DNA from 2 places in the Aquitalea sp. S1-19 genome. Region 1 is predicted to be linked to the other one. Evidence: predicted binding sites of a transcription regulator. Region 1 holds the regulator's gene; the other holds the start of a gene.
What was found. Region 1 encodes FNR, which switches genes on or off when oxygen is low (the NO sensors DNR and NnrR bind a similar motif). Its sites were predicted from a motif close to TTGATNNNNATCAA; they were not measured.
Positions count from the first base shown of each region.

Region 2: a site for FNR is predicted at 7,973-7,986, ahead of EGI20_RS01905 (DUF3149 domain-containing protein). Genes of this name have one in related genera too.

Region 1 covers NZ_RJTZ01000046.1:5,001-14,779, forward strand. Annotated here, with positions in the region: gene EGI20_RS08700 (Crp/Fnr family transcriptional regulator) at 1-88, opposite strand, end outside; gene EGI20_RS08705 (GGDEF domain-containing protein) at 198-1,130, shown strand; gene EGI20_RS08710 (TrpB-like pyridoxal phosphate-dependent enzyme) at 1,193-2,551, opposite strand; gene EGI20_RS08715 (hypothetical protein) at 2,550-2,675, shown strand; gene hemN (oxygen-independent coproporphyrinogen III oxidase) at 2,777-4,183, opposite strand; gene fnr (fumarate/nitrate reduction transcriptional regulator Fnr) at 4,296-5,042, shown strand; gene EGI20_RS08730 (DUF1853 family protein) at 5,089-5,991, opposite strand; gene EGI20_RS08735 (RNA methyltransferase) at 5,969-6,733, opposite strand; gene EGI20_RS08740 (inositol monophosphatase family protein) at 6,887-7,675, shown strand; gene EGI20_RS08745 (hypothetical protein) at 8,018-8,212, opposite strand; gene EGI20_RS08750 (DEAD/DEAH box helicase) at 8,326-9,779, shown strand, end outside.
Region 2 covers NZ_RJTZ01000007.1:6,864-16,642, forward strand. Annotated here, with positions in the region: gene feoB (ferrous iron transport protein B) at 1-788, shown strand, start outside; gene EGI20_RS01855 (DEAD/DEAH box helicase) at 922-2,193, shown strand; gene EGI20_RS01860 (TIGR01621 family pseudouridine synthase) at 2,167-2,823, opposite strand; gene EGI20_RS01865 (acyl-CoA thioesterase) at 2,850-3,326, opposite strand; gene EGI20_RS01870 (YiaD family glycine zipper/OmpA-like lipoprotein) at 3,587-4,243, shown strand; gene EGI20_RS01875 (LrgB family protein) at 4,313-4,996, opposite strand; gene EGI20_RS01880 (CidA/LrgA family protein) at 4,984-5,403, opposite strand; gene EGI20_RS01885 (LysR family transcriptional regulator) at 5,505-6,404, shown strand; gene EGI20_RS01890 (LEA/WHy family protein) at 6,401-6,865, shown strand; gene EGI20_RS01895 (hypothetical protein) at 7,142-7,390, shown strand; gene EGI20_RS01900 (hypothetical protein) at 7,488-7,736, shown strand; gene EGI20_RS01905 (DUF3149 domain-containing protein) at 7,775-7,906, opposite strand; gene EGI20_RS01910 (glycerol-3-phosphate dehydrogenase/oxidase) at 8,051-9,130, shown strand; gene sucD (succinate--CoA ligase subunit alpha) at 9,183-9,779, opposite strand, start outside.

The DNA.
Region 1 (9,779 bases):
ACGCCACCGCACGCCCTTGTGACAGCAAGGCCCGGCGCTCTTCGGCGGGCCACTGAGCAAAAAGCGGAAACAGCAACGATATCTCCATAGGGATTCCGCTTGTCCCTTCAACACTACAGTCCATCAACATACCCGTTACTTCTCCTGCAAACATTACTGCACAGTCTAGACTACCAAAATGACAGGAGGAATTAAGCATGCTGGCAGACGAACGCGCATTTCAAGCCCTGATCGATACTGTACAGGGCGCTCTGGTGCTGGTAACGCCGGCTGATGGCAAAATATTTGCCGCCAACCAGCTAGCCGCCATCTTACTGGGTATCCCGCGTGCTGACCTCATCGGTCAGCCGTTTTTCGGCCATCTGGCCGATCCGGGCGATGAAGCAAGCTTAATGGCCCGTCTCGCGCAGCAAGGCATGCTGTACAACGAAGAACTGGTCCTCAAGGCCAAAGGCGGCCATCAGTTCAGCGCCCAATTATCATTACGGGAAGTCGATTTTCTGCGTCCGGTTCTGGCCATCAGCTTTTCCGACCGCAGTGAAACCCTGATGATGGGCCGCCTGCTGGAAAGCGAACGGCAGGTCTGCGAACGCGTGCTCAAGCTAGCCAAGGAGCTCAAGCATGAGCCGCGCATCACCGATGCCGATGATTACCTCAGTGGCGTACTTGGCATGCCGGCACTTTTGTCCGGGCTGGCCCATGAAGTCGGCCGCGCCAACCGTTACGGCCATTCACTGTCTGCGCTGCTGATTTCCATTGAAGGCATACCCAGCTTCAATCATGAGCTGGATAGCGATACCGCAGGCTATATACGCCGCATGACCGGCAGCTTGTGCATGCAAAGCGCCCGTGACTGCGACCTGATTGCCCGGCGCGAAGATGGCTGTCTGCTGCTGGTTTTGCCCTATACCCAGATGCAAGGTGCGACCCGCGCCGCACGGCGTCTGATCGCCAGCCTGAGCCACCAACAATTTCAGGTCGCCGGTGAAAACCGCTCGGCCGCCGCCTGTGTCGGCTTGTCATCCTTACGCAAGGGCGAAAGCTCACACAAACACCTGCTCTCCCGCCTTGATCTTGCCCTGACACGCTCCCGTGCCCAAGGCATCAATACACTGGCACGCCAGCCCTGAGTTCTGGCGGAAACAAAAGCAAACGGCCGGTCAAACCGGCCGTTTTCCATGGCAGACGCAGATCAGGCCGTAATCTGTGGCAAACGGGCCAGGGCCGCAGCAATCGCCTCCTGCGGATACTCGTAGTCCTCGAGCGCACCGCTCAAATACTTGTCGTAACTTGCCATATCGAAGTGGCCATGGCCTGACAGATTGAAGAACAGCGTTTTCTCTTCGCCGCTTTCCTTGCAGCGCAAAGCCTCATCGATACAGGCGCGGATGGCATGGCAAGACTCGGGAGCCGGAATAAGTCCCTCGGCGCGGGCAAAAGCAACGCCCGCCTCAAAGGTCGCCAGCTGCGGCACGGAAACAGCCTCGATCAGCCCCTCATGGAAAAGCTGGGACACCAGACTGCTGGCGCCATGATAACGCAAGCCCCCGGCATGGATGGATGGCGGCATAAAGTCATGCCCCAACGTGTACTGCTTCATCAGCGGCGTCAGGCCGACCGAATCGCCAAAATCATAAGCATAATGGCCACGGGTCAGGCTGGGGCAAGAGCTGGGCTCCACCGCCACCAGACGAACCTGCTTGCGCCCTGCCGCATTGTCGGCAAAGAACGGGAAAGCCACGCCGCCAAAGTTGGAGCCGCCCCCGCAAGGCGCAAAAATCATGTCGGGCCAGGTGCCGGCCAGTTCGAACTGCTTGCGCGCCTCCAGCCCGATCACGGTCTGGTGCAGCAAGACATGGTTCAAGGCCGAACCCAGCGCATAGTGCGTATCCGGGCGGCTGGCTGCCTCTTCGACCGCCTCGGCAATCGCCAGCCCCAAGGAGCCGGGATTGTCAGGATTCTCGGCCAATGCTGCGCGGCCGGCCGTGGTCAGGCTGCTCGGGCTGGCCAGCACCTCGCCGCCCCAGGTCTGCATCATCGAGCGGCGGAACGGCTTTTGCTGGTAGCTGACATTGACCATATAGATACGGACATCAATACCAAACATCTCGCCGGCCAGCGACAAGGAGCTCCCCCATTGCCCGGCGCCGGTTTCGGTGGTCAGCCGGGTAATGCCCTCTTGCTTGTTGTAATACGCCTGCGGGATGGCCGAGTTCAGCTTGTGCGACCCGGCCGGACTTGCGCCCTCGTACTTGAAAAATATCTTGGCCGGCGTACCCAATGCCTCTTCCAACCGGCGCGCGCGCACCAAGGCGGTCGGACGCCACAGACGGTACAGCTCGCGGACTTCTTGCGGAATTTCGATCCAGCGCTCACGGCTGACCTCCTGTTCGATCAATGCCTGCGGAAAAATCGCAGACAGCGCGTCAGGGGTGAGCGGCTGGCCATCTGGGCCCAGCACCGGCTCGGGTGGCCTTGGCATATCGGCCACCACGTTGTACCAGTGGGTCGGAATCTCGTTATCGGGAAGCAGGAACTTGGTCTGTAGCATGGGCGGTATCCTCGTCAGTCTAAAAGCGGTGCAGGCAAATCACATCATGGGCAAAGCCCGGCAGATGGAAAAGGCAGCAAGTCATGGGAAAAATCCGGTAAAAGCACCAAACCAGACTACATGACATTCAACTTTCAGTGCAAGCCGCCAGCGTCTTGCTCAAAGGCTGGACAAAAAAAACCGCCGGACTCAAAAGCCGGCGGCAGACATCAGGCATGACACCCGTCAGATGGTCTTGGAGTAACGCGCCTGCGTCTTGCGCTCGCGCAAATGGCGGTCGAACACCATGGCGATATTGCGGATCAGGAAACGTCCGCGCGGCTCGACCATAATGAAATCGCCATCGAAACTCAGCAGTCCCAACTGCTGCAAAGTCTCCAGCTGCGGCAGTTCGGCGGCAAAATACTCACGGAAATTAATGCCGTAAACCTCTTCTATCGCCGACACCGACAGCGAGAAGCGGCACATCAGCGCCTGGATAATGGCACGGCGCAGGATATCATCGCTGTCCAGCATATAGCCGCGCATCACCGGCAAATGCCCGCCGTCCAGTGCTGCGTAATACTGCTCGATATCCTTCTCGCTCTGCACAAAGCTGGCCCTCACCTTGCCGATAGAGGACACGCCAAGGCCTATCATGTCGCAATCGGCGTGAGTGGAATAGCCCTGGAAATTGCGCTGCAAACGCCCTTCGGCCAGAGCGCGCGACAAGTCATCCTCAGGCTTGGCAAAGTGGTCCATGCCAATAAACACATAGCCGGCATCAGCCAGTTGTTTGACCGAGCTTTGCAGGATATCCAGCTTGGCCGCAGCCGAGGGCAGCTCGGCTTCATTGATACGGCGCTGCGGCATAAACACGGTCGGCAGATGCGCATAGTTATAAAGCGCCACCCGATCCGGCGAAATAGCAATCACCTTGGCCAAAGTCGCCGCCACCGAGGCCGGCGTTTGTAGCGGCAGGCCGTAGATCAGATCCACGCTCACCGATTTGAAGCCGGCTTCGCGCGCCGCCGCAATCACCGCCAGCGTTTCTTCCTCGCTTTGCACGCGGTTCACCGCCTGCTGCACGGCAGGGTCGAAATCCTGAATACCGACGCTCATACGGTTAAAGCCCAGCGCCGCCAGTTTGAAGACCGTCTCGCGCCCGACCTTGCGCGGATCGATCTCGATCGAATACTCGCCTTCAGGCTTGAAGTCGAAATGCGCCTTGAGCATGCCCATCAGCCGCTCCAGCTGCGCATCCGACAAAAAGGTCGGCGTGCCGCCACCGAAGTGCAGCTGCACCAGTTGCTCGCGACCGCCCATGGCGGCAGTGACCAGCTTGATTTCCTTTTCCAGGTAATCGAGATAGAGATCGGCGCGCGCTTTATCCTTGGTAATGATCTTGTTACAGCCGCAGTAGTAGCAAACGGTGTTACAAAACGGAATATGCACGTATAATGATATGGCTTTGCGGTTGGCACCGATGCGGCGCTGACTCAACACGCGCAGATAATCCGCTTCGCCAAAAGCCGGACCAAAACGATCCGCCGTCGGGTAGGAGGTATATCTGGGGCCGGAGCCGTCAAGTTGTTCTATTAGCTTGCGGTCGAACTCGAAACGGGATGGCGAAAAAATTTGGGCGGCGCTCATAATGTCCGATACCGGTGGTCAATCTATTGGCAGAGTGGTAAATTCGCACAGCTATGTCTACCCCGCTTTGACAAGCGTCAAGCTTCTCCTGAAAGAGCATTGAATCTTACGTATGCCAGAACAGAACAACAGTCATCTGCACGCCCTCAAGGTTTCCTGCTCTAACTGCACGTTGCGTGAACTGTGCCTACCTGTCGGGCTGAACCGCGACGAGCTTGCCCAGCTGGATGCCGTGATCCGTCAAAGCCGGCGCCTCAAGCGCGGCGAGTACATGTTCCGCAGCGGTGAAGCATTCAAATCGCTGTTTGCCATACGTACCGGCTTTTTCAAGACCTGCATGTCCAGCCAGGATGGTCGTGAACAAGTCACCGGCTTTCACATGTCGGGGGAGCTCTTGGGTATGGATGGCATTTCGGCCAATGTCCACGGCTGTGACGCGATAGCGCTGGAAGACAGCGAAGTTTGCGAGCTGCCATTTACCCGCATGCAAAGCCTGAGCCGCGACAGTCCCAGCCTGCAGCATCATTTCTATCGCCTGATGAGCCGCGAGATCGTACGCGACCAGAGCATTATGCTGTTACTGGGCAATATGAAAGCCGACGAACGTCTGGCGGCATTCTTGCTGAATGTCTCCTCGCGTCTGGCTACCCGTGGCTTTGCCGCCAACGACTTTATCCTGCGCATGAGTCGCGAAGAAATCGGCAGCTTCCTCGGTCTTAAGCTGGAGACGGTCAGCCGTACCTTGTCCAAATTCCAGCAGCAAGGCTGGATCAAGGTCGACCACAAGCATATCCAGCTATACCAGACCGATGAGCTGAAGAACCTGATCTCGGGCTGCATCCACGCGCAAAGCCATTAAGTGATGGCTTTGCCTGATTAAAGGCAAGCCATCACCGCCCCCCAGCTCATACCCGCGCCAGTAATGCGTCCAGTCGCGCGGCATCCGGCCAGGAAGCCGGCATCACAAAACCGCGCGCCACTTCGCCCCAGACCCCGTCGCTGTCCTGCTTAAGCTCGGCCAGCAGTTGCGGTGACGCTACCATTTGCAAGTGCTGGCGCAATCCGGCCTCATCCTGCGTATCTTCTTCCTGTACCTGTGCAGGAGCCAGCCAGCGCTCGCGCGCCAGATGCACCCAGCGCGTAGCGGCATGCGTGCGCGGCCAGGCTTCATCCAGCGGCGCACACCAGCCCCGCGTCAGCCCCGCATCCAGCGGCACAAAATCTGGCGGATAGAAAAACCAGCCCGCCAGCAACAGTTCGCGCCGGCAAGCGGAAAAATCGGCAGGCAACAGCCCCTGTGCACAAGCATGATCCGACAACGCCAGTTGCTGCGTGAGTTTATGCGCTTTGAGCGGCCAGGCATCATTCAGCCCCGGCCCTATCAATACGCTCCCCGCCTGCGGCGCTTGCAAATAGAACTTGCTGGCAGTCTCCAGATGCCAGGGTTCGCCGTTCACACGCAACAAAAAATCAAACTCACCCAGCGTCAGCCCCGCCTGATCACGCAAGGCCAGGCCATGCGCGACCACCTCGATATGCGGCCGCAAGTGAAACCAGAACAACAAAAGCTGCTCGGCATAATGCCCCAGACGCAAACGCGGACTCGCCGCCAGACAAGAGAGTAAGGCTGCAGGATCCCTATCCAGCTCAGCCAGACAGGCCAGACCCTCTGCCCCCAGCAGGCGGGCACGCGGGCAAGGCGGGCCGAAATGCACCGGAGGCGGTGCACACAGCAAAAAAGCCAGATCGCGCACTTCCGGATGCGCGTAAGGCAGGTGCAAGGAACTAGCTGCGTTCGATCTTGCCATGCTCGGCCGCCACCCGCTCGATCTGCTTGCAAAAACCGCGCAGGATATCGATTTCATCGCGCTCAAGGCCGGCACGGCCAAACAGGGTGCGCATGCGCCGCATCAAGCGCTCGCTATTGCGGCGGCGGAAGTAGCCGATATCGTCCATCGCCTGCGCCAGATGGCCGCACAAACCTTCCACCTCGTCCAGTGTCGCCGGCTCGCCTGCGGGTTTGAGATAGTCCATCTCGAAACCGCTGTGACTGAACAGCTCGTAACACATCACCTGCACCGCCATGGCCAGATTCAGCGAGAAATAATCCGGGTTGCCGGCAATGGTCACCAGCCGGTTGCACTGCTCGACTTCGCCTATCGACAGACCGAAGGTTTCATTACCGAACACCAGCGCGACCTGCTCGCCGGCCTGCGCACGCGCCACCAGTTCCGGCGTCGCCTCGCGCGGCACCGCCAAAGGCGTCGTCAGTTCGCGCCGACGGCTGGTCAATGCACAGGCTACGGTCACACCGCTCAGCGCCTCGGCCAGAGATGCAACCACGGTGGCCTGCTCCAGTACATCGACGGCACCGGAAGCCAGCGTATCCGCCTCGGGGCTGGGAAAGACTTTGGGTTCAACCAGATAGAGCCGGGTCAGGCCCATGGTTTTCATGGCGCGTGCGGCCGAGCCGATATTGCCCGGGTGGCTGGTACGGGTCAGAACGACCCGAATGTTCTTCAAAAAATCAGGGACTTGGGGTTTATTCATCAGCTGTTTACGAGTAGAATGCCGGCCATTATGAAACCCCGCGCAATGCGTCGGGGTTTTTTGTTCCTTAACCGAAATTGTTAGTGGCAGGCACGGCGCGCGTTGGTGAGCCGCGTGCCTGTTGCGTCCAGATTGTAGAGGCCGTCCATGCAAATGCATCCGATGCTAAATATCGCGGTAAAAGCTGCCCGCCGTGCAGGTAGCGTGATTCAGCGCGCATCGCACAATATCGACATCATCCGCGTCGAGAAAAAGAGTGCAAACGACTTCGTGACCGACGTGGATCGTGCCGCCGAGCAGGCCATTATCGACGTCATTCTCGAGGCTTATCCGTCGCACGCCATTCTAGCAGAAGAGTCCGGTGCCAAAGGCATGGGCGCCTCCGAATACGAGTGGATCATCGACCCGATCGACGGCACCACCAACTTTCTGCACGGCCACTCGCAATACGCCATTTCCATCGCGCTGGCCCACAAGGGTCAGGTCATCGAGGCCGTTGTTTACGACCCTAGCCGCAACGACCTTTACACTGCCAGCCGCGGCGTAGGCGCCTTCCTCAACGAGCGCCGCATCCGCGTCTCCAAGCGCATTCAGATGAACGAATGCCTGATCGCCACCGGTTTCCCGGTCGTGGACCAGAGCATGATCGACACCTACCTTGCCATTCTGAAAGATGTCATCGCCAAGAGTGCCGGTGCCCGTCGTGAAGGCGCAGCCTCGCTTGACCTGTGTAATGTGGCTTGCGGCCGCATGGACGGCTTCTTCGAATTCAACCTCAAGCCGTGGGACATCGCGGCAGGCAGCCTGATCGTACAGGAAGCCGGCGGCATCGTGACCGATATGAAGGGCGAGCAGACCTGGCTGGAAAGCGGCGACATCGTTGCCGCCAGCCCTAAGGTCTTGGCGCAGCTTCTGCACATCATCGCACCGCATGTAGCCTGAAGCGCGCATGCCGGATGACGGTATTGCCGGCTTGACGTAAAATCAGCACGCCCAACGCCCCGCCAGTCGGGGCGTTGTCGTCTTTGTCACCCCTAGCCCAGAAGACCAGCATGAGCGCAGCCCACACCCCGATGATGCAGCAATATCCAAGTCTACACACCAATAAAGTCTAAATCACTTGCCTGGCAAGGACTGCAGCACTGTTTGTGGTTACGGTTTTAAACACTTTTGTCCTGATTTTGTCCTGAAATTTCTGAAAAATCTGATATATCCGATATATTATTCATACATAAACATCAAATTGATCGTGCTTTTTAAACGCAAAACATAAAAATCACAGCCTCACCTCTTCCATCCCAGCAATCGCCAGAGAGCGTCGACCACCACCACCCCCAGCGTAAATGTACACCCCAGAAACAGACTGCCAACGGCAATCTCTTGCCAGTGAGGCCAGAATAGCCAGCAAGCAGTCAGCACGAATGGCGAGACGCCGATCAGGTAGAAGAGCAGTCTCAGTCGCATAGAAAGTGTAGGCACGTCACACTCCTCACTGAAGATAAATTCATTTCACATAACCGCAGATTGGGTGAACGGCGGTAATTTGTTAAGCTGCGCAGATAGAACTTCAAATTTACCTGTCTGCGTGCCTTATGACCCTACCTGCTTCTGCTACCCCGCTTCAAAACCTACTTAGATCTTTCCGTGAGGCTGCCGTTTCCGAACGCGAAAAAGGCACTTACTTCGAAGAGTTGTTCGTCTGCTACCTGCGCAACGAGCCGACCTACCGTGACCTGTACAGCGAGGTGTGGACCTACGCCGACTGGGCTGCGTTGCAAGGGTTGCCTAAGAAGGATACGGGGATTGATCTGGTGGCCAAGACCGCCGGCACTGACGAGATCCACGCCATCCAGTGCAAATTCTACGCTGAAGATTACAAGGTTCAGAAATCCGATATCGACAGTTTCTTTACCGCCTCGGGCAAGAAGCCGTTTACCCGCCGCATTATCGTTACCACGACTAATCATTGGGGCGACAACGCCGAAGACGCATTACTGAACCAGCAACCGCCGGTCAACAAAATCGACCTGCAGGCGCTGGAGGACAGCCAGATCGACTGGAGCCAGTATCACGCCCATTCTGCACCAGTGATCAAGCCCAAGAAACAGCTGCGTGACCATCAGCAGCGTGCACTCAAGTGCACCGAGATAGGTCTGGCCAGTGCGGATCGCGGCAAGCTGATTATGGCCTGCGGCACCGGCAAGACCTTTACCAGCCTCAAGATTGCCGAGACTTTAGCCGGTGCCGGCAAGCGGGTGCTGTTCCTGGTGCCCAGTCTGTCGCTGTTATCGCAGACGTTGACCGAGTGGACGCAAGAGAGCGAAACGCCCTTGCATAGCTTCGCGGTGTGTTCAGACAGCGATGTGGGCAAGAAGCGCAAGAAGGACGACGATGCGGTACAGACCTTCGCCCACGAACTACGCTACCCCGCCACCACTGAGCCGTCTCGCCTTGCGCTGGAAATGGGCAAGCGCCACGACGACACGCATATGAGCGTGGTGTTCAGCACCTACCACTCGATCGACGTGATCAGCCAGGCACAGCAAGCACACAGCTTGGCCGACTTCGATCTGATTATCTGTGATGAAGCTCACCGCACCACCGGCGCGACCTTCGATGGCGAAGAGGAAAGCGCGTTTGTCCGGGTGCACGACGCGGACTATATCCGTTCCAGCAAGCGCCTGTACATGACCGCCACACCACGCATCTACGGGGACAGCGCCAAGGCTTCCGCCGACAAAGGCGATGTGGAACTGTGTTCCATGGATGATGAAGAGTTGTTCGGCAAAGAGCTGTTTACCATCACCTTCAGCGAGGCGGTCAAGGCCGGCCTCTTGGTCGATTACAAGGTGATCGTGCTGGCGATGGACGAAGCCCATGTCAGCCGCAGCTTGCAAAACCTGCTTAGAGATGACGACAACCAGATCAAGGTCGAAGATGCGGCCAAGATCGTCGGTTGCTGGAAGGCACTGGCCAAACAAGATACGCATGAAGATCTGACTGATGACAGCGACCCGATGCGCCGTGCGGTGGCCTTCTGCCAGGT
Region 2 (9,779 bases), on a different contig from region 1:
TGCAGTTGATGGGCTTCGGCTGCAATGTGCCGGCCATTATGGGCACGCGCGTAATGCGCGAGAAAAAGCAGCGGCTGTTGTCCATGCTGATCATCCCTTTTTCGCTGTGCTCGGCCCGTCTGCAAGTGGTGGTGTTTTTTGCCAGCACGCTATTTTCACCTGCAGTCGCCCCCTGGGTTCTGATGGCGTTTTACGCGGTGAGTCTCGCCGTGGCGATACTCACCGCGCTGGTTTTCAAGCGTAAATATTGCGCCAGTGAAGCCTATCTGATGGAGGTGCCGCCTTACCGCCTGCCCGGCTTCAAGCATGTACTGACCCGCGCCTACGGTGAAGTGCGCGCCTTTTTCGAACTGGCCTCGACCTTTATTCTGCTGGGTGTGGTGCTGGTCTGGCTGATGACCCATATCCATCTGGGCGAGCATACACTGGCTGATCACCTGGGTACGCTGCTCTCCCCGGTACTCGACCCTATCGGCATCCGCCATGAGCTGGCCATTGCGCTACTGTTCGGCTTTGTCGCCAAGGAAATCCTGCTGGGCAGCCTGGCGGTGATCTACGGCGTCAGCGATGCCGGCCTTGCCGGTGCCGTCATGCAACACCTGGACTGGGTGTCGGCCATGAGTTTTGTACTGTTTACCCTGATCTATGTGCCCTGTTTGTCGACGGTCGCTGCCATACGCCGCGAGTCGCACAGCCTGTCTTTTACCGTCTTGTCTGTCAGCTGGTCTGTCGCACTGGCCTGGGTCTTGTGTCTGGTGTTCTATCAGATCACCAGCCGTCTGGTGTAAAGCCCGCACAATCGCGACCAGGCCAGGCGGCTTGCCGCGCGAACCTTGCGGCCTTACACTGGCCGCCGCCACAGCGCCCTGATCCGCCACAAACCGGATCGCGCTTCCCCTTTGCTTCCCCCTGATCGTACTCATGCCATTTATTGCTTTGGGCCTTATGCCCGACCTCGCCCGCGCCGCCGGCGAAAAAAACTATTTGCAAGCCACCCCCATCCAGCAAGCCGCCATCCCCGCGATCTTGCAAGGTTGCGATGTGCAAGGCTCGGCGCCAACCGGCTCGGGCAAAACAGCGGCCTTTGCCCTGCCGCTACTGCAGGCCTACAGCCAAAGCCGGCACGAGATGCCGCGCAAGACCCAGACGCTGATCCTGCTGCCCACGCGCGAACTGGCGATCCAGGTTGCCGACAGCCTGGCTTTTTTCGCCCGCCATCTGCCCCATGCCCCCAAAATCATCACGCTGGTAGGCGGCGTGGCACTGAACCCGCAACTGATGGTATTGCGTGGTGGCGCCGATATCGTGCTGGCGACACCGGGGCGCTTGCTGGATGTACTCGCGCACAATGCGCTCAGGCTTAATCACGTCAAGACGCTGGTACTGGACGAGGCCGATCGCCTGCTGGAACTGGGCTTCAGCGATGAAGTCAGCCAAATCCTCGCGCTTTTGCCGGCCAAACGGCAGAACCTGCTGTTTTCGGCCACCTTCCCGCCTGGCGTCAAGGCGCTGACCACCGGCTTATTGCAGCAGGCTGTATTGATTGACGTACCGGCAAGCTTAGCCGCTCCCCGCCCGGCCATCCGCCAGCGCGCCCTCACGGTTGATACCACACGTCGCACCGCCTTGCTGCGCCACCTGATTGCCAGCGAAGCCTGGCAGCGCACACTGGTATTTGTCGCCAGCCAGCATGGTGCGCGCCACCTGGCCGAAAAGCTGGTCAAGGCGGGGCTTAGGGCGGAAGCCTTCCACGGCGAGCTAAGCCAGGGGCGGCGCAACCGGGTATTGGCTGAATTTCAGGATGGCAAGCTGCAGGTTCTGGTGGCCACCGATGTAGCGGCGCGCGGGCTGGATATCGCCGCGCTGGATGTGGTGGTGAACTATGATCTGCCGCGCGCCAGCGATGACTATACCCACCGCATCGGCCGCACCGGGCGCGCCGGCGCCAGCGGTCTGGCCATCAGTTTTGTCACGGCACAAAACGAAGCACACTTCTATCTGATCGAAAAACGCCAGCAGCAGCGCGTGGCGCGCGAGCAGATTGCCGGCTTCGAGCCCGAGATGCCTGTCGTCACCCCCGCAAAAGCGGTGGCCGACGACAAGGGCGGCATCAAGGGCAAGCGCATGAGCAAGAAGGACAAGCTGCGCGCCGCGCAGGCGGCAGGCTCAAGCCCAGACAGCACCGACGCGTGACAGGGCGGCAGCAAAAGCGTCCGAGCCAAACAGCTCGCCCGCCTCGGGCGGGCACACAAAGGCATGGCGCTCGCCGTCCAGCATGAAACTTAAAGCATAGGCGTGCAGATAGCCCCGGTCGGCGGGGCTGCCGCCATATAGCGCATCGCCCAGTATCGGCGCAGACAGACTTTTCATCGCCACGCGCAACTGATGGGTACGCCCGGTATGCGGACGCAGCACAAACAGGCGCAAGCCCGGCGAGACCGACTCGGTACTAAAGCGGGTCACGGCAGGTTTTAGCTGACTCGGGCATAGTTTCCATGCCCCGCCTCGCCCCTTTTCCATATCCCCCTTGATCCAGCCCTGTTTTTTCTGCGGCTTGCGCTCGGACAGGGCCAGATACACTTTTTCGACCTCACGCCCGGCAAATGCTGCCGACAAGGCCGAGGCCACTGCGGCCGAGCGTGCCACCACCAGTAGGCCCGATGTCATCCGGTCCAGCCTGTGCACCGGCCACAAAGCTTCATCCGCCAGTCCTGCGCGCAGCCCCTCCATCAAGCCGGCCTCCTCGCCTTCGCGATGGAAGCTGACGCCGGGCAGCTTGCTGATGATGTAAAAGCGCGGATCGGTATGAATCAGCCTGTACATAGGCGGCAAGACGGCAGTGGCATCACTCATAGCGGGTTTTTCAATTGCTCGGCCGCAGCCATACGCATCTGCTTGCGTATCTGCGCGGCAGCAAAACGCTGTTTTTGCTCATCGGTTTCCAGCAGCAAAGGCGGCACCGGCATGGATTTGCCCTGCTCCATCGCCACCATGGTGAAATAGCAACTATTGGTGTGGCGCACGACACGGGTACGGATGTTTTCGGCAATCACCTTGATGCCTATCTCCATCGACGTACGCCCCACATAGTTGACCATGGCCAAAAAAGTCACCAACTCGCCCACATGAATGGGCTGCTTGAACAGCACCTGATCTACCGACAGCGTCACCGCGTAATGGCCGGCATAGCGGCTGGCACAGGCGTAAGCCACCTGATCCAGCAGTTTGAGCAAAGAGCCGCCATGCACATTGCCGGAAAAATTCGCCATATCCGGCGTCATCAGCACCGTCATGCTCAGCTCGCGCTGCCCCATCAAAACATCCATCTTGGTTTCCACTCCAGATCCGGCAACAAGACCGAAACAATTATTAGCACATTCTATAATGCAAAAATAATGCAAATGGACGACAATTGCGTCCAATCACACGAAAAGCCCGACATCCTGCCGCAAAATACAGTGACAAGCCACTGGTAAGCGCAATGCGGGCTATCTACCATAAAGCAAGCGTGTCATCAGAGGCCATGACAGATAAACACTCTGGCCCTCTCCCGCAACGCCTCTCCAACAAAAACAGGAAACTCGCCATGTCTAAAATGTCTCTTCGCCTGACCGCCACCGTCGTAGCCGGTGCTCTTGCCCTCACCGCGTGTACCACCAACCCGATGACTGGCCAAAGTGAAATGAACAAAGCCGCAACCTACGGCTTGGGCGGTGCGGCCGTATGCGGTGCCATCGGCGCACTGGTCTCCGGCAGCAAGGGCGCGCGTAATGCGGCACTGGCCTGTGGTGCCCTCGGTGCCGGCGTCGGCGTATATATGGACAATCAGGAAAAAGAACTGCGTGCCAAGCTGGCCAACACCCAGGTTCAGGTTAACCGCGTCGGTGACCAGATCAAACTGGTGATGCCGGAAAACATCACTTTTGCACTTAACAGCGCTTCGCTCAATAGCGGCGCACAGCGCTCGCTCGCCGATGTGGCCGGCGTACTCAACCAGTACCCGGAAACCACCATCACCGTCAATGGCTATACCGACAGCACCGGTGCGCTGGCTTACAATATGAAGCTGTCGCGTGAACGCGCACAATCGGTGGCCAATATCCTGCGCAACAATGGCGTAGCCGGCAACCGCATCGCAACCCAGGGTTATGGCCCGGAAAGCCCGGTTGCCAGCAATGCCACGGCAGCAGGGCGCGCCCAGAACCGCCGTGTGGAAATCCTGATCAATCCCAAGCCACAATAAGTCCGCTTTTCTACGCAAAAAGCCGCCGCTCCCGGCAAGGGGGGCGGCGGCTTTTTTACCTTCCAGCGCTTAAAGCAACAGACCGATCAAAGGCGCCAGCAGCACCATCGCCACCCCGCACAACATCATGGTCAGGCTGGCAACCACGCCTTCTTCCTCGCCGATTTCACCGGCTTTGGCCGTGCCCGCACCATGGGCTGCCGCACCAAACAAGGCACCGCGCGCCAAAGGGCTACGCACCCGAAACAGCAGCAACAGCAACTCGCCCAACGACATGCCGACCACACCGGTTATTACCACAAAAATCGCCACCAGTTGCGGGTTCGCCCCGAGATGAGCAGCACTCGCCAGGGCAAACGGCGTACTGACCGAGCGCGGCGCCAGACTGCGCACCACCGTTTCCGGTAGGGAAAAAGCATGCGCCAGCCAGACCGAACTGCCCACGCCGACCACGATGCCGGTAAGTACACCAGCAAGCAAGGTGATCCAGTTAGCGCGAATCAGTGCACGTTGCTGATAGATGGGGATCGCGAAGGCTACGGTCGCCGGTCCCAATAGCCAGGTCAGATAGCGTGTATCCTGCCAATAGTGGGCAAAGGGTATGTCGCACAGCAAAAGCAAAGACACCAGCAATACCGGCACCAGAAAAATAGGCGCAGACCACCAGCGCTTCAGGCGCAGGTGCAAGTGCTTAACTAATACATACAGCAGCAGCGTCACCAGCAGGCACAACACCGAACTTAGCGCAAACATAGCGCGCCCTCCTCCCGCTTGGCACGCAAATGCCTGAAGCGCAGCAAGCGGTAACAGCGATCAACGACCAGCGCGGTTGACAGCATCACGCATGCGGTCGACAGCACGATCACCGCCATAATGCGTATCCCATTCTGCTCGAACAGCGCGGTAAACTGCACCACCGCCACCACCGCGGGGATGAAAAACAGCAACATCTCGGCCAATAGCCAGCGCGAGCCTTGCTCCACCCAACTCACAGACAGCCACCTAGCTTGCAAGGCCAGAAACAGCAGTACAAGCCCCAACACGCCACCGGGCAGCGCCGGCATAAAGCGCTCGCACAAAGCCTGAGCACACCACCACCATAAGGAAAGCAAGGCAACTTGCCATACCGTGCATAGCGTTTTTTTAAGCGCGGGGACCATGGTCGTTATACTGTCGAGTGGACTGAACTATCCAGTGTATGCGCGGTCTACAAATAGATAAAATGAATTAAACTAACAATAAACATTCCAGAAAGGAATGCATGGATATTCGTGCCTTACGTTACTTTGCCGCGGTGGTACGCGAACAAAGCTTTACCCGTGCTGCCGACAGCCTGTTTGTCACCCAGCCCACCATCAGCAAAATGGTGCGCCAACTGGAAGATGAGCTGGGAACACCACTATTGCTGCGACAGGGGAAAAGCATCACGCTGACAGATGCCGGCAAGGTGACGCTTGCCCGCGCCGAAGACATGCTGCACAGCATGCAGTTGCTCAAACGCGAGCTAATTGACCTGTCTGAACTCAAATCCGGCGAACTGGTATTCGGCTTGCCGCCCATGGTGGGCGCGGCCTACTTTGCCCCTGTTGTCAGCCGCTTTCGCGAACACTACCCCAAGATCGAACTCAAGCTGGTTGAAACAGGGGCGCTGGCAGTAGAAAGCCAGATACGCTCAGGGGAGGTCGAGCTCGGCATTGCCGTACTGCCGGTCAATACCGACGATTTCAGCACGCTGGCCGTAGTCAACGAACCGCTCTGCCTAGTAGCGCCTGCCAACTCGGCTTGGCATGGCCGGGAATCCGTCTTGCTATCGGAGCTCACCGAGCAGGCTTTTGTACTCTATCCGCCGGACTTTACCCTGACCGCGCACATTGCCAACGCTTTCCGCCAGATGGACAAGCCGCTGAATATTGTCGGCACGAGCGCACAATGGGACTTTCTGGCCGAACTGGTCGGCGCACGCCTTGGCATTACCTTGCTGCCACACTCGGTCGCCCAGCGCCTGGATCCGGCCAAATTCGACCTGATAGCACTTGCCGACCCCGATTTGAGGTGGCATCTTGCGCTGATCTGGCGCAACGGCGCCTACCTCTCACATGCCGCCCGCGCCTGGATCGACACCACGCGCAGCGTGCTGGCCCCTACTAAGGACAAATCATGAAACGCTGGATACTGCTACTGACGCTCACCTTGCTGAGCGCCTGCTCGACCCTGGGACTGGAAAAGCCCAAGGTCAGTCTGGTCGATATCAAGCCCAGCAGCAAAAGTACACTATTTGAACAAGCTTTCGATGTCAGCCTGCGCATCAGCAACCCCAACAGTTTTGCGCTGTCGGGCAAGGGTGTGAAATTCGCGTTGCAAGTCGATGACAAAAGGCTGGCAGACGGGATGAGCAACAAGCCGTTTGAAATTCCGGCCCGCTCAAGCAGTGTCATCACCGTCAGAATGCACACCTCGCTAGCGGACTGGCTCAAGCAACTGGGCAATGCATTGGCCAGCCCGAATAGCGGCATCGCCTACCAGCTGGAAGGACAGATTACCGATGTGAACGGCATTGCCAGCCTGCCTTTTAGCAGCAAGGGCAACTGGTCTTTGGCCGAAAAAATGGGATTCAAACCTTAATGGACAAAAGGCGGTGCACAGTACGCCGCCTTCTCCCGCACCACCATGCCAGCTGCGCCTTGACTGCAGCACGACACCCACTGTCGTCCCCGGCAAATTTGCCCGCATAGCCAGACGCACCCTCGCCCTGCACTACGCTTTAGCTTTAGCTTTTCCTACCACCAAGCGAATAGACATAGGCGCCCATTAGTCATACCATTTGTAGCACATACACATAAACCATCCGGCTACCCCCGCTACAAGCTTGCGCGGGGGCGATGCGACAAGGTGACCATGATGCCCATTGTGCTTGGTTTGCTGATTGCGCTACATATCTGCTGGCCAGTCTGGCGTAAACAGCTAGCCAGCCGCAGTTTATGTGCGAGCGATTATGTACTGGCACTAGCCATCGGCACGCTGGAACTTGGACTGATGGCCATGCAATACCATTCCATCCCGGCAGCGACCACCTATCTGTTTGCCGGCATCCCCGCCGCCACCTATTTGCTTGCCACATCACTGGACATGTTTTCAGCAGAGTCTTAATTCTGTAAGGCCGGCTCAATGCAACAATTAATTGCGATCACTTGCCATATTTGATATAAAACTCTTAACCTTTGTCATTAAAGTGAGGGATAGCATGATGGCTGCGTTACTAGGCGTGCTGGTTGCCGCCCATATCTGCTGGCCTATCTGGTACTGGCAACTACACGGCAAATCCTTGCGCCGCGCCAACTGGTTACTGGCATTTTTGTTTGCCGCTCTGGATCTTGGCTTTATCGCCAGCCAGATACAGGGGGAAACCGGTCAGGCCGTCCTGCTATTCTCAGGCATTCCCGCCGCCATCTATCTGCTTGCCTTCCTCACAGAAAAGCCGCACAAACAACCCTGAGCAAAAAGCATCTGGACGCCGAAGCGTCCAGTATCCGTTTAGCCCTTGGCGCTACGCGCACGCTTGATCATAATTCCGATCAGCACGCATACGATCACGGTCGTTGCCCCGATCACAGCCAGACTCGCCCGGCCCACATTATCCGACAATAACAGCGTCCACAGTTCCATCTGACTTTCCTCCCGGCTCGCTCACAAAATATGCATTAAGATTAAATTGGCACGCGAAATGTCAACTTGATCAAGATCAAGCCCCGGCCAATCCCTCGCGCTTGCGACAGGAAAAGCGCCGCCTTATTGCCTGTGGAGGAGAACATGCCGGCAATTGCCGTGATTGGTGGTGGCATCAATGGCGTGATGAGCGCATGGGCGCTGGCGCGCGCAGGCCACACGGTCACCCTGTTCGAACGCGATACGCTGATTTCCCACACAAGCCAGGCCTCGTCCAAGCTGCTGCACGGCGGACTACGCTATCTGGAAAACGGCGAGATTTCGCTGGTGCGACGTGCGCTGGCCGACCGCGACTGGTGGCTGGCACAAGACAGCAAACTGGCCAGCCCGCTGGCTATCTGCCTGCCGCTCTATCGCCACGCTCGCCGCGCGCGCTGGCAGCTCAAGGCCGGCTTGTGGCTTTATGACCACCTGGCCGGGCATTCCGCCCTGCCCCGTCATGCATTTGTGCCGCCCGCTGCCCTATTGCAAAACGGCGACCGGCTTTGCCCGCACCAGCTGCTGGGTGGCTACCGTTACTACGATGCGCAGATGGACGATGCCAGACTGGGCTTATGGGCAGCAAAACAAGCCCGTACGGCAGGCGTCAGCCTCAATGAACATGCGCGCGTCAGCAGGATCAACTGCGATGGCAGCCTGCAGCTAGACGGGCAGCATCTGCAGTTTGACGCCATCATCAATGCCTGCGGCCCGTGGGCCGAGCGCTTACTCACAGAGAGCCAGATCGCCAGCCCCTTAATGCTGGACACGGTGCGCGGCAGCCATATCGTGCTCGATCGCCCCTTGTCGCAAGGCTATCTGCTGGAAGTAGCGGGCGAGCGGCGGGTGGTGTTTGTCCTGCCCTGGCAAGGACAAACCCTGATCGGCACCACCGAACAGCGGCAAGCGCCCGATGCGCCTGTCGCGTGCAGCGATGCCGAGGCCATCTATCTGCTGAGGCTTTATAACGACTACTTCCCGCCGGCAAGTGAAAACGAGATTTGCCGGCGTTATGCCGGTATAAGGCCGCTACTGAAAAGCGCACGCGACCCCAACCGCGCGCAACGCGAACATGCACTGATTACGCAGGGCCGCTTGCTGTCGGTGTTCGGCGGCAAGTGGACCACCTCGCCTTCGCTGGCACGCGAGGTGGTTTTGCGCGTGGACCGACAGCTAAGAACATGAAAAAAGCCGCCCGGTTTACCCGGGCGGCTTCTGGTTTTGACAAGACGATCTATCAGATCATGTTCTTGCTTTTGAGCAGCTCGTACATGGTCTTGCCGATCTCGGCCGGGCTGCGGGTATAGGCGATGCCGGCTTTCTCGAAAGCCTTGAACTTCTCTTCGGCCGTGCCCTTGCCGCCGGAGATGATGGCACCGGCGTGGCCCATGCGCTTGCCTTTAGGGGCGGTCACGCCAGCGATATAGCCAACAACCGGCTTGGTCACATAGGACTTGGCAAATTCGGCCGCTTCTTCTTCGGCCGAACCACCGATTTCACCGATCATTACGATGGCGTCGGTATCCGGATCATCCTGGAACAGTTTGAGCGCATCGATATGCGACAGACCCGGGATAGGGTCGCCACCGATACCGATACAGGTCGACTGGCCCAGACCCAGAGCGGTGGTCTGCGCTACGGCTTCATAGGTCAGCGTGCCGGAGCGGCTGACGATGCCGATACGACCCGGGTTGTGGATGTGCCATGGCATGATGCCGATCTTGCACTCGCCCGGGGTGATGATGCCTGGGCAGTTCGGGCCGATCAGGCGCACGCCTGCTTCGTCGACGGCTTTTTTCACATACAGCATGTCCAGTGTCGGCACGCCTTCGGT